3 regions of the Erwinia sp. LJJL01 genome follow, and region 2 is predicted to be linked to each of the others. Evidence: predicted binding sites of a transcription regulator. Region 2 holds the regulator's gene; each other region holds the start of a gene.
What was found. Region 2 encodes LexA, which represses DNA repair genes until DNA is damaged. Its sites were predicted from a motif close to TNCTGTATGTACATACAGNA; they were not measured.
Positions count from the first base shown of each region.

Region 1: mutH (DNA mismatch repair endonuclease MutH) is a predicted target of LexA. The motif match lies at 2,400-2,419, and genes of this name have one in related genera.
Region 3: ACLI4M_RS22605 (DinI-like family protein) is a predicted target of LexA. The motif match lies at 1,454-1,473, and genes of this name have one in related genera.

Region 1 covers NZ_CP178576.1:913,979-918,170, forward strand. Annotated here, with positions in the region: gene ptsP (phosphoenolpyruvate--protein phosphotransferase) at 1-1,427, opposite strand, end outside; gene rppH (RNA pyrophosphohydrolase) at 1,440-1,967, opposite strand; gene mutH (DNA mismatch repair endonuclease MutH) at 2,653-3,339, shown strand; gene ACLI4M_RS05075 (TerC family protein) at 3,414-4,124, shown strand.
Region 2 covers NZ_CP178576.1:2,258,909-2,263,100, forward strand. Annotated here, with positions in the region: gene plsB (glycerol-3-phosphate 1-O-acyltransferase PlsB) at 1-856, opposite strand, end outside; gene ACLI4M_RS11295 (diacylglycerol kinase) at 985-1,353, shown strand; gene lexA (transcriptional repressor LexA) at 1,460-2,068, shown strand; gene dinF (MATE family efflux transporter DinF) at 2,153-3,475, shown strand; gene ACLI4M_RS11310 (CsbD family protein) at 3,692-3,901, shown strand; gene zur (zinc uptake transcriptional repressor Zur) at 3,982-4,192, opposite strand, start outside.
Region 3 covers NZ_CP178576.1:4,641,247-4,645,438, forward strand. Annotated here, with positions in the region: gene ACLI4M_RS22595 (MBL fold metallo-hydrolase) at 1-610, shown strand, start outside; gene ACLI4M_RS22600 (class I SAM-dependent methyltransferase) at 611-1,348, opposite strand; gene ACLI4M_RS22605 (DinI-like family protein) at 1,494-1,739, shown strand; gene ACLI4M_RS22610 (hypothetical protein) at 1,970-2,170, opposite strand; gene ACLI4M_RS22615 (glycosyl hydrolase family 28-related protein) at 2,471-4,192, opposite strand, start outside.

The DNA of each region.
Region 1 (4,192 bases), 1.3 Mb from region 2:
TCAGACGGGAAGCCGCTCTGCAACATAAACGGGATTTCCGTGCGGTACAGGCCAACGCCGTCGACGCGGCTGCCGAGCTTCTGCTCATGCTCCGCGCTGAGGCCCGCATTGAGCATCACCTTCACCGGCTCGCCGCTTTTCAGCGCGCCCGGCAGAAATACATCATCCTCGGCCAGCTGGCTCAGCTCATTTTCCTGGCTGATCAGCTGCTGATACTCCTGCACCAGCACCGGTTCCGGGTCAACCAGCAGCTCGCCGCGATAGCCGTCGACGATCAGCAGGCGCCCTTTCATCAGCTCCGGCTGAATATCTGCGCCCATCACCGTCGGGATGCCCAGCGCCCGCACCATGATCGCTGCGTGCGAGTTGGCCGCGCCGTCGCGCACCACCACGCCCGCCAGGCGATCGTGCGGCAGCTCTGCCAGCGTGGTCGCCGTCAGCTCATCTGCCACCAGCACAAAACGCGGCGGCCAGCTGTTGGTGCCCTGCATGGTGTCATCGAGGTGAAACAGCAGGCGCTGCCCGAGCACGCGCAGGTCGCCGGAGCGCTCGCGCAGATAGCTGTCCTGCAGGCTGGCGAACTGGGCGGCAAACTTTTCAATCACGGTTTTCACCGCCCACTCCGCCACCGAGCCCGCATCGATCTCAGCCAGCAGATCTTTCTTCAGCCGCGCATCGCTCAGCAGGTGCGAGTAGAGATCGAAGATGGCCGCACTCTCTTTATGCATGCTGGCGGTGAAGCGTTTGCTGTAGCGGCGGAACTCACTGGAGGCTTCGCTGATTGCCATGGCAAGGCGTTCACGCTCGCGCACCGTGTCCAGCGTAGAGGCGGCAGAGACGTTTTCCAGCGAGGGCTGGCTGGAGTCGACCCAGCCTTCCGCCACGGCGACGCCAGGCGCGGCAGCCAGCGCACGAATGCGGGTTTGCCGATACTGCCCAAACAGAGCGTTAAGCTGGGAATGCGAGAGAATGCCCGCCATCTGCGTGGCGAGGGTGACGAGGAACGACTCCTCGCTTTCATCAAACTGGCGGTGCTCGCGCTGCTGAACCACCAGCACGCCAAGGAGCTGGCGGCGGCTGATAATCGGCACGCCAAGGAAGGAGCGGAAACGCTCTTCCTTCACGGAGGGAATATATTTAAAGCTGGGGTGACTCTGCGCATCAGCAAGGTTGATAGGCTCTGCCAGACGACCGACCAGCCCGACGATGCCTTCGTCAAATGCCAGGGCGACCGTGCGCCCACGCGGCTTTTTTAGCCCACGCGTAGCCATCAGGTAGTAGCAGCGGCGATCGTGGTCGGCAAGATAGACCGAGCAGACCTCGGTATCCATCGCCAGACAGATCTCATTAACCAGAATATCCAGCGCCTCGGTAAGCCGGGGCGCTGCCGCCACTTTCTCAACTATTTCGCGCAGCTGTGTGAGCATAATCTACGTGGCTTAACCTCTCTTCCGTCGAAAACCAGGCGTATTCCGCTGAACGGTCGTCTCCTGCAGGGGCATAACCACGCTGGCGAACTCTTTCATCACACGGCGGTAAACATCGCGTTTAAAAGAGACCACCTGGCGAACCGGATACCAGAAACTGACCCAGCGCCAGCCGTCGAACTCCGGCGTGCTGCTGGTCTGCATATTGATATCCGCGTCATTGCACATCAGCTGCAGAAGATACCACTTCTGTTTTTGGCCGATACAAACCGGCTTTGTGTCCCAACGCACCAAACGTTTTGGCAACTTATATCGTAACCAGTTACGGGTAGATGCAAGGATACGAACATCCTTGCGGTTCAAACCGACTTCCTCGAAAAGTTCGCGGTACATCGCCTGCTCCGCCGTCTCGCCAGGGTTAATCCCTCCCTGAGGAAACTGCCAGGAGTGCTGACCATAACGTCTGGCCCACAGCACCTGTCCCTGCCTGTTACAAATTACGATACCAACATTCGGGCGGTAGCCATCATCATCGATCACCGGACTACCTCAAACTAAAACTGGATGTTCTGATTGTTTCATACTCCTTACAGACGGTAAACCACTGCTTTCAGGCGATGTGTGGCGCTGCAGCTGGGATAACTCGTCCTTTAAAGCAAAGTTATAAACAGAAAGCGGGTTAAAAAGGCGATCTTATTCACGTTTTCTGTGGATAGCTTTGTGCAGAACTCTGTTAACAGGTGGGGAAAACTTTATTACCGGCAAAACTCACCCGCGATTCAACTCAGAATAAACCCATATTAATCATCATCTTTAGAGGTTAGTCACAGCTTTTACCTGGGTTGTCATGCTGCTGTCATCAGCGCAGGATCGCCAGCTGATGAAAGATCGCACACTTAGAACGTTATCCACAGAATATGCCGATTAGTTAGGCTGTATAACGGCTAAAGCGGGTAAAAAACCCTGCGTCAAGGCTGTAAATCGAAACAGTATTATCAAAAAGGGCAAGTTATCCCACTTTTCTGTGGATAACTACCCGGGGGAACCTGTTCATTGTCGGTGACAACCCGGGTAAAACCCCTGGGAGCTGCGATTTTTCCTGCGGGCGAGAGAATAAAAAAACACGATTTATCATGCTATTATTAGCGTTTTCCCCAGCCTGAAATCTTTCTCTGGCTGTGTGTGCAAATGGCGTCTATTTTTTGAACAAAATCCGGAAGTTATTATGACTGGCGATCTTAACCTTATCCCTCCCCCAGAAAATGAAGCCGAACTGTTGGCGCGCGCTTCTGCGCTGGCGGGCTATACGCTGGGAGAACTGGCGCTGCGGATTGCGCTACCGATCCCGCGCGATCTCAAGCGCGATAAGGGCTGGGTGGGGATGCTGCTGGAGCGCTATCTCGGCGCCAGCGCGGGCAGTAAGCCGCAGCAGGACTTCGCGGAGATTGGCGTGGAGCTGAAAACAATTCCCGTAGATGCCGCTGGTCGGCCGCTGGAAACCACCTTTGTCTGCGTGGCGCCGCTGACCGGCAACAGCGGCGTTACCTGGCTTAACAGCCACGTGCGCCACAAGCTGCATCGGGTGCTGTGGGTGCCGGTAGAGGGCGATCGGGCGATCCCGCTTGAGCATCGCCATGTCGGCGCACCGCTGCTGTGGAGCCCGAATGAGGAAGAAGAGCGCCAGCTGCAGCGCGACTGGGAGGAGCTGATGGATATGATCGTGCTGGGCCAGGTGGAGCAGATCACCGCGCGCCACGGCGAAGTGCTGCAGATCCGCCCAAAAGCCGCCAACAGTAAAGCGCTGACGGAAGGCATCGGTCAGCACGGGCAGCCGATTATGACCCTGCCGCGCGGCTTCTATTTAAAGAAAAGCTTTACCGCCCCGCTGCTTGCCCGCCATTTCCTGCTTTAAAAGTAGTTCCGCAATAGTCAACCTTGCGTATAATCGCCGTTTAGCTTTCGTTTAAGTTTAAGGGTTCACATTTTATGTTTGAATGGATTGCCGATCCTAATGCCTGGTTAGCGTTGGGTACGCTGACGATCCTCGAAATTGTCCTCGGGATCGATAACATTATTTTCCTCTCTCTGGTCGTCGCCAAACTACCTAAGCATCAGCAGAATGCCGCCCGCCGTATTGGCCTGGCCGGCGCAATGCTGATGCGCCTTGGCCTGCTGGCCTCTATTGCCTGGGTTATTCGCCTGACCGATCCGCTGTTCACGCTGATGGACCATGCCTTCTCAGCGCGTGACCTGATCCTGCTATTCGGCGGGCTGTTCCTGCTGTGGAAGTCGAGCATGGAGATCCACGAAAGTATCGAAGGCGGCGAAGGCGAGCATAAAACCAACGTGCACTCCTTTGCCGGGGCTATCGTACAGATTATGGTGCTGGATATTATCTTCAGCCTCGACTCGGTGATTACCGCCGTAGGCCTGTCCGATCACCTGATTATTATGATGGCTGCCGTCGTGATTGCTGTGCTGGTGATGATGTTTGCCGCCCGCGCAATTGGTGATTTTGTCGATCGCCACCCGTCGGTGAAAATGCTGGCGCTGGCGTTCTTAATCCTCGTTGGCTTCACGCTGATGCTGGAGAGCTTTAACATTCATATTCCTAAAGGCTACATCTATTTCGCCATGTTCTTCTCGATGTCGGTAGAGTGCCTCAATCTGTTACGCAATAAGAAGCAGCCCGCGTAAATCGCCATTATCCCGCAGGTAAACTCTGCGGGATAAGTCAATGGCCTGATGTGCGTCAGCTATACTTT
Region 2 (4,192 bases):
TAACGTTGATGCCCTGATACAGCTTGCTCCAGGTCCAGCCCATGATGCGGTCGGTGAGGCGAATCGCCTCGTAGGAGAAGTCGGCAGCAATCTCTTCCATCAGCTCAACGGCGTTCTGCTGGGCTTTCTCATGGGAAATTTTCTTGCTGCGCGCTTCATCCTCCACCGCCTTGGCGATAGCTTTCGACTGCAGCAGCTTATTGAACAGGTCCTGACGCACCGGCAGGCGTGGCCCGACGGCAGCCAGACGCTGGCGGGCAAAGTGCATCCGCGCCACGCGGGCCAGCTTCTGGGCAATAATCTTGTCGGTGCCGTGCTCGGTGGCCATATGGCGTAAAGAGACCATCGGCGAGAAGCGCACAAAGCTGTCGCGGCCCAGCCACAGCACCGCAAAGAATTTCTGAATGCCGTTCAGCATCCGCAGATGCGGCTGTGCATCGCCCTGAACCTCGCGGCCCGGCGAGCGCCCGAACATCACCGATACCGGCACCATCTGCACATCCAGGTCCGGATGGCTGCGGTGCAGGTCGAGATATTCATGGAACAGCTTGACTGACTCAAGGTTCGGCACGAAATAGGGGAATACGCGTGGGCCATCATGGATAAACACATGACGTGGCAAAACGGCCCCGTCTATCTCCAGCGGTTCCAGCGGATCGGGGAGATCCTGCTTGCGGCACTGCTCTCGCAGTGCAAGGAGATCGGCCTTTGAATCATAAGGCAGTACATACATAATAGGGCGCGACGTATCCAGCCCGAGCTCGGCAACCGGCTCAGCGGGGATCGCCTTGCTTTTTACCAGGAATTTAACTGGTAGATTCAATAAGTTATAATATAAATTACGCCAACCTGACATAGACAACATGAAGCCTCTTGTTAGCAAAGCGCCGCAAGCATACCAGAAAGCGCCAACAGATTCTGTGGTGTTGCAAAATGTGCGCCACCCAGACATTGACGCTCAACATCGTAAAGGGTTCCCTGATTATGGCAAGTAACGTCACCGGATTGACTCGGATTATAAAAGCTGCGGGCTATTCCTGGAAAGGTTTACGCGCGGCATGGCAGCATGAAGCGGCATTTCGTCAGGAGGCTATCGCCGCTATTGTTGCCATTGTTGTTGCTCTGTGGCTCGACGTGGACGCCATCACTCGTGTTCTGCTGGTCGGCTCCGTGGTGCTGGTGATTATCGTTGAGGTGCTCAATAGCGCCGTTGAAGCGGTCGTCGACCGCATCGGCAGTGAAATTCACCCGCTGGCAGGCCGGGCGAAAGATATGGGTTCGGCAGCCGTATTGCTGACGATTTTGCTGGCTGTTTTTGTCTGGATTATGCTGTTAGTGCCGCATTTGCGATGAGTTTTCCAAAATTTGCAACAAACTGAATTTTGACCAACTTTAGGTTTTCATCGCGCAAATACCTGTATATACTCACAGTCGACTGTATAAACAACCAGGGGGCGGGATGAAAGCACTAACGGCAAGGCAGCAGCAGGTTTACGACCTGATTCGCGACCACATTAACCAGACCGGCATGCCGCCGACACGGGCAGAGATTGCTACGCAGCTCGGTTTCCGTTCCCCGAATGCCGCTGAAGAACACCTCAAAGCGTTGGCGCGTAAAGGCGTGATTGAGATTGTTTCAGGCGCTTCACGCGGTATCCGCCTGATGATGGAAGAAGAAGACGGTCTTCCGCTGATTGGTCGCGTCGCCGCAGGTGAACCGCTGCTGGCTGAGCAACATATCGAAGGCCACTACAAAGTGGACCCTGACCTGTTTAAACCGGGCGCCGATTTCCTGCTGCGCGTCAGCGGAATGTCGATGAGAGATATCGGCATTATGGATGGTGACCTGCTGGCGGTACATAAAACTGAAGATGTGCGTAACGGCCAGGTGGTGGTTGCCCGTATCGATGATGAAGTGACCGTTAAGCGCCTGAAGCGCCAGGGTAACACCGTGCATCTGCTGCCGGAAAACCCGGAATTCCAGCCTATCGTGGTTGACCTGCGTAACCAGACGCTGACCATCGAAGGTCTGGCCGTCGGCGTGATCCGCAACGGCAACTGGCTGTAGCAGTTACTCCCTCTAAGCGGGTCGGTCATGACCGACCCCGACTAAATCCAGATACCGACCCCTGTGAAATCCTGGTAACGCACCATGCGACTCCTCACTACAGCTGATAAACACCTCTGGCGGCTGGCGCTGCCGATGATCCTCTCCAATATCACCGTGCCGCTGCTAGGCCTGGTGGATACCGCCGTGATTGGCCATCTCGATAGCCCGGTTTACCTGGGCGGCGTTGCGGTCGGTACTACCGTTACCAGCTTCCTGTTTATGCTGCTGCTGTTCCTGCGTATGAGCACCACCGGGCTGACCGCGCAGGCATTTGGCGCGCAGGACAAACCTGCGCTGGCGCGCGCGCTAATGCAGCCGCTGCTGCTGGCACTGCTCGCCGGGCTGCTGTTCATCATCCTGAAAACGCCGCTCACTCAGCTGGCGCTCAGTCTGACCGGCGGCAGCGAGGCGGTGCTGCACCAGGCGGCGCTGTTTATGCAGATCCGCTGGCTCAGCGCCCCGGCAACGCTGGCTAACCTGGTGCTGCTCGGCTGGCTGCTGGGCGTGCAGTATGCGCGTGCGCCGGTGATCCTGCTGGTGGTCGGTAACCTGGTGAATATTCTGCTCGACCTGTGGTTCGTTATCGGCCTGGGGTGGGGCGTGCAGGGCGCGGCGGCGGCCACCGCTATTGCGGAGTACGTCAGCTTTATTGTCGGGCTGCTGCTGGTGTGGCGGGTGATGGTACTGCGCGGCCTGTCGCTGCGCCTATTACTCAATGCCTGGCGCGGAAACCTGGGGCGCCTGCTGCGACTTAATCGCGACATCATGCTGCGCTCGCTGCTGCTGCAAATCTGCTTCGCCTCGCTGACCCTCTTAGGGGCGCGGCTCGGCAGCGATGTGGTGGCGGTCAATGCAGTGCTGCTGATGTTCCTGACTTTTACCGCCTATGCCCTCGACGGCTTTGCCTATGCGGTGGAAGCCTGCGCCGGCGAAGCCTACGGCGCCAGCAACAGCCAGCGCCTGCTCAGCGTCTGGCACGCTGCCTGCCGCCAGTCGGTGGTGGTAGCCATCGCCTTCTCGTTACTCTATGCGCTGTGTGGCGAGCAGATAGTCGCGTTGCTGACCTCGCTACAGCCGCTGCAGCAGCTGGCCCATCGCTATCTTTGGTGGCAGGTTGTGATGCCGTTGGCGGGAGTGGGATGCTATCTGCTGGACGGGATGTTTATTGGCGCCACGCGCGCCAGCGAGATGCGTAACGGCATGGCGATAGCCGCGGTCGGTTTTGCCTTAACCCTGTGCAGCGTTCCCTGGTTGGGTAATCATGGGCTGTGGCTGGCAATGACCGTGTTCCTGCTGCTGCGCGGCCTGACGCTGTGGATTATCTGGCGCAGGCACTGGCGCAACGGCACCTGGTTTGCTCACTGAAACATTTGTTTACGTCTTCCGCCGCTGCGCTACCTCTATGATGTATTAGGGTTTTTCTCTGCTTTATGGCTTTTTTGTCAGGGGTTGTCGCAACGAGAACCCATTTCTCTACTACAATTATCTCTACGTTAAGCACTTGACCAGATATTTGACTGGTATCTAAGTGGAATTCTTAACCATAAAAGCTGTTTTAACCCAAGGTAGAGGAAACACATCATGAATAAAGACGAAGCCGGCGGTAACTGGAAACAGTTTAAAGGTAAAGTGAAAGAGCAATGGGGCAAGCTGACGGATGACGACCTGACCGTGGTTGAAGGTAAACGCGATCAGTTGGTCGGCAAAATCCAGGAGCGCTACGGCTATCAGAAAGATCAGGCCGAAAAAGAGCTTAAAGACTGGGAAACCCGTAACGATCATCGCTGGTAAGCGACGAACGACAGTAAGTATTAGCTCCTACCCAGGCACATGGAATGTGCCATCCCCCAATAATTCCCGCAAAAAATTTATCAACGCCCGCGCTTTTTACTCTGCACGCTATGATCGTGCTGGCACGCATCCTGATGGGTGCAGGCTTCAATCTCACCACACTCCTGACAAAATCCGTGCGCTTCAATCACACTATGCCCAAGGGTAAAACCTGACTTCAGGGCCAAAGATTTCAAGATATCTTCCACGCCATCCGCATGCTGTTCGCGAACGAGACCGCAGCGATCGCAA
Region 3 (4,192 bases), 2.4 Mb from region 2:
ATTGATGATGCACGGCTTTTTGTTGCAGCATCTGCGCGGTAATTTGCTGATTTCACGGGTCGAGAACCCGGAAGATCACCAGGTCATTGCCGATCGGGGCGGGATTATCCGCCACTACTTAACCCACTGGCACGAGGCTGGCCCGGGCGTGCGGCTGTTACAGCAGCGTTTTAACTCGGCCCTCTACTGCCACTCGCGGGCGCTGGGCCAGGTGAGCCGCTTTGCGGAAGCCGATGCCACCTTTAATGCTGCGGAAGTTCACTGCGGCAGCTTCCACGTCGTGCCCACCCCGGGACACACGCCGGGCAGCACCAGCTATCTGTATGCCTCACCGCACGGTAAAACCTATCTGTTTGTCGGTGACACTGTCACATTATCCCGCGATCGCTGGGTAACGGTGCTGGTCGAGGAGAGTAATGAAGCAGACCTGCGCCAGACGCTTGAATTTTACCGCGCGCTGCGCCCGGATGTGGTGCTGATGGGCACCACCGCCGGGCATCTGGCGTGGCAGGAGGTGGACGTGCGCCAGTGGCTGTCGCTGCTTGATGAGGCGGAGAATAATCCGCTGGATCTGCGCCACCACGAGCACCTTCTGCCCGGCCATCACTGATTAGGCTGGCGGCTTATGTACAGCCATAATAAACATCATTGGCCGCTCGCGCTCTTCTGCCAGCGCCGGCTGTAGAGCGACCTGCTCTGCGGTTGGCCCCCACTCATCCAGCGCGCTGATAACAAACCCTGCGGCAATCAGCATATTAATCCAGCTCGCCAGCGTGCGATGCTGTTTGATCACGCCATCAGCAAACCAGTTAGTGACGCGCTGGCCTTCCTGCTGATAGCCGCTGACCGGCCAGGATTTCTGCTGGTTGTCATCAATATGCCAGCCCTGCCGGGCTGGCGCGGTATAGATAGGGTGTTCGGCCGTGAAGATAAACTGGCCGCCGGGCTTCAGTGCCGCAAACACCACCGCCAGCATCGCCGGTAGTGCTTCGACATAGTGCAGCGCCAGCGCGCTGAAGGCGACATCAAAGGTCTGTGCGGGCAGCTGCAGGGTTTCGAGATCCGCTCGCTGCCAGGCAATTGCCGGGTTATCGCCCAGGCTGATGGCTTTCTCCAGCATCTTTTCGGAGACATCCAGCGCCAGCACGGAGTGCGCGCCCTGCTGGCAGGCATAGCGGCTAAACCAGCCATAGCCGCACCCGAGATCAACCACCTCTTTTCCGGCAAGCTCCGGTAGCAACGCCTGCACGCTCGGCCACTCCGGTGCGCCATCCAGCCCCTTAACCGAACGATCTAATGTGGCATAACCGGCAAAAAAAGCCGGATCGTCATAAATATTTTGCGCCATGGTCTTTTCCTTTTATCAGCCTGGGCAATTTTAATGCTGATATGCGCCTGATGAAAACCCCTGCAGAAGGGTGCAGATAAATAGTCATTGAACCTTGTCGTGGTTACCTGTATTTTTATACAGCAAAAAATAACAAGGAGCAGAGATGTTTGTTGAACTGATTTATGACAAGCGCAACGTTGCGGGTCTGCCGAATGCCGAACAGCTGATCCTGGCCGAGCTGGAAAAGCGCGTGCAGCGTGTGTTTCCCGATGCGCTGGTCAAGGTAAAACCGATGCAGGCCAACGGCGTGAAAAGTGACGCCAGTAAAAGCGATAAGTCCACGCTGTTACGCATTATTGAAGAGATGTTTGAGGAAGCCGATCAGTGGATGGTGTCTGAAGAATTTTGATGATGTAACTGCGAGGTCAGCCAAAAAAATTGATTTTAATTAAGATTGAAGGTGCTTTTCATTTGCATTAATTGAGAATCATCCTATCATGCTAATTAATAGATTTCCCTGGTGTTGGCCCGCATTAAAGCTCTTCGCGGGCTTTTTTTTGCCTGAAAGATAAGGCAGCTTAACCAGTTAGTCACTTTTCCCGCATCCCCTGCCGGTAGCGCACCCCGCCGCAGGAAGCTTCAGCGCCTGTTGCGTTCGGCCAGCTCTTCACTCAATAAATCACACACTTTTGCCGCAAAAGCCGAGCTGTCACGCAGCATCTGAATGGCCTCCTCAAGAGTCTGTGGCGGCATCTGCCCCACAATACGCCAGCCAAGCGCGATGTTTTTGGCATCGATAAGCCGTTCGGAACCCTTTTCACTTGCCGCACTTTCAGACACGTTTCTCTCCTGCTGTAAATTTTGGACCTATTTTACGGAGCCAGGCGGCATTATCACAACCCCACATCCTGATGGAAATCGGCTAACGGTTAATTTTTACACTACATTTGCTTAAAATTTGCATTTTCCGCGCTTATTTCGGACTAATGCCAGATAAAAGACAGACAATTCTTAACGGTAAACCCCCTTTTATCCCCTATGCGCGTGCGCATTCTCAACCCTATACCCTGATTCAGTCCCTTCCCCTCGACAAATAAAAAAATCGCCCGATTAAGGGCGATTTTGGCTTAAGGCGGCAAACTAACTGAAATAGGGCATCTTGCGGTCAATACCATTAATATTGAGCGTGACATAGCCGGCCGGCACCGTGCTGGCCGGGGCTGCGGCCACCGCGGTGGCCAGCGTCACCACGCCATTTTCGTTCGCGCCAAGACCTGCCAGCCCGTTATGCATGCTGAGGCGTGCGTTGGGGGTAACGGTGCCAATCTGCGTCTCATCCGTGACTTCGTTCAGGTCCGGGGTATACAAGGAACACTCCCCCGACTCAAAACGCGTTGGTCCGGTAGAGCGCAGATTAAACATGGTGTCACCGCTGCCTGCCTTCAGCTTCACCCAGACCTCGACAATATTTTCATAGCTGCGCTTGTATTTGACATCCAGCACCGCAGGCTGCCCGCGGTGGTACATATCACCCCATACTGCGCTGGCGCAGCGCTGAAAATTGAGCCAGGTGGCGCCGGAGGCCACCGTCTGCGTCGGGCTGCCCGCCACTCCGGAGGGATTAGCAGTGGACATCTTGCCGATAAGCTCAATCGTCCACTGCTGATTCACCCTGGGGAAGACAAACTTGCCCACCTTGAACCATTTATCGCTGTCAGCCGTGTTGGTCAGCTTGTAGCCGCTGTACCAGCCTGCCTTCATCGACCCGGTCATGGTGGTGCCGAAATTCTCATCCCGGCGCCAGCCGCCTTCGTATCCTGACAGCCAGCGCCCGCTGGCGTTGTCCAGGCTGACTTTCGCCCCCGCCTGTAAATTAAGCTGGCGGAACAGCGCGCGGCTGTTGTTCATACTCAGCGGGTTATCGCAGTCCTCCACGCTGAGGGCGTCAACAATCCACTGCCCGTTGGTCAGGTCACCCGGGAAGCGCGTATGTTCAATCCACACGTTGCGAATAATCCCCTGAGTCATACGCGGCATCATCAGCGTGGCGTCAGCGAAGCCATACTGGAAATTGGCATTGGTCAGCTCGACGGCCGTAGCATGATCCCACACGCCGTTAGGGGAGTTAGACCAGCCCACCTCAAATACCCGCGCGTAGGTGTACTGGGAGTAGATTTGGTCAAAGCGGGTATCGAGCGTGTCGAGCAGTTTGATCGCCGTGCCGCCATTGTACTGCACGCGGAAGCAGCGGATATTCACAAACTCCCCTTCGATAGTGATGTTTTCGAAAAACGGCTGCACGTTGGAGAGCATATCCGGGGTAATCGCGCCCGTTGTTGCGCTGGTGTCCGCCGTTGCCTGCCCGTTCCAGCTGATGCCGCGGATCACCGTACGGCGCGCGTTCACTTTGAACACGGTGCTGGGCGATTTATCAGAGACAATCACCGTGCGCGGCGTAGCGCCATAAGGGCTGTCATCACCGTACAGGGCAAAGCACGGAATTTCGCTGGCGGTAAGGTCAATCGGGTTGATCAGGAACTTGCCGGCGGGAAAACGTACGCCAAGATTTTTGGCATTGCTATCGTAGCTTTGTGACCAGCTGAACATGCGTTTGAAGGCATCACTGTCGTCGGTAATCCCGTCACCGCGCGCGCCAAAGTGATAGAGATTGACCTGTTCAGTGTCATTGATGATGCGCTTCCAGAAAAAGCCGCTGCCTTTGGCTACGGTGCCGCCGTCATCACTCAGGGGGGTGGTGCCGGAGAAGCCGACAAAGTCGCCGCCGCCGTGGAAGGTGGAGTCTTTATCGTAGTAACGTTTGAGCATGGCGATATCACCGGCCTTAGCAGGTGCAGTGGTACG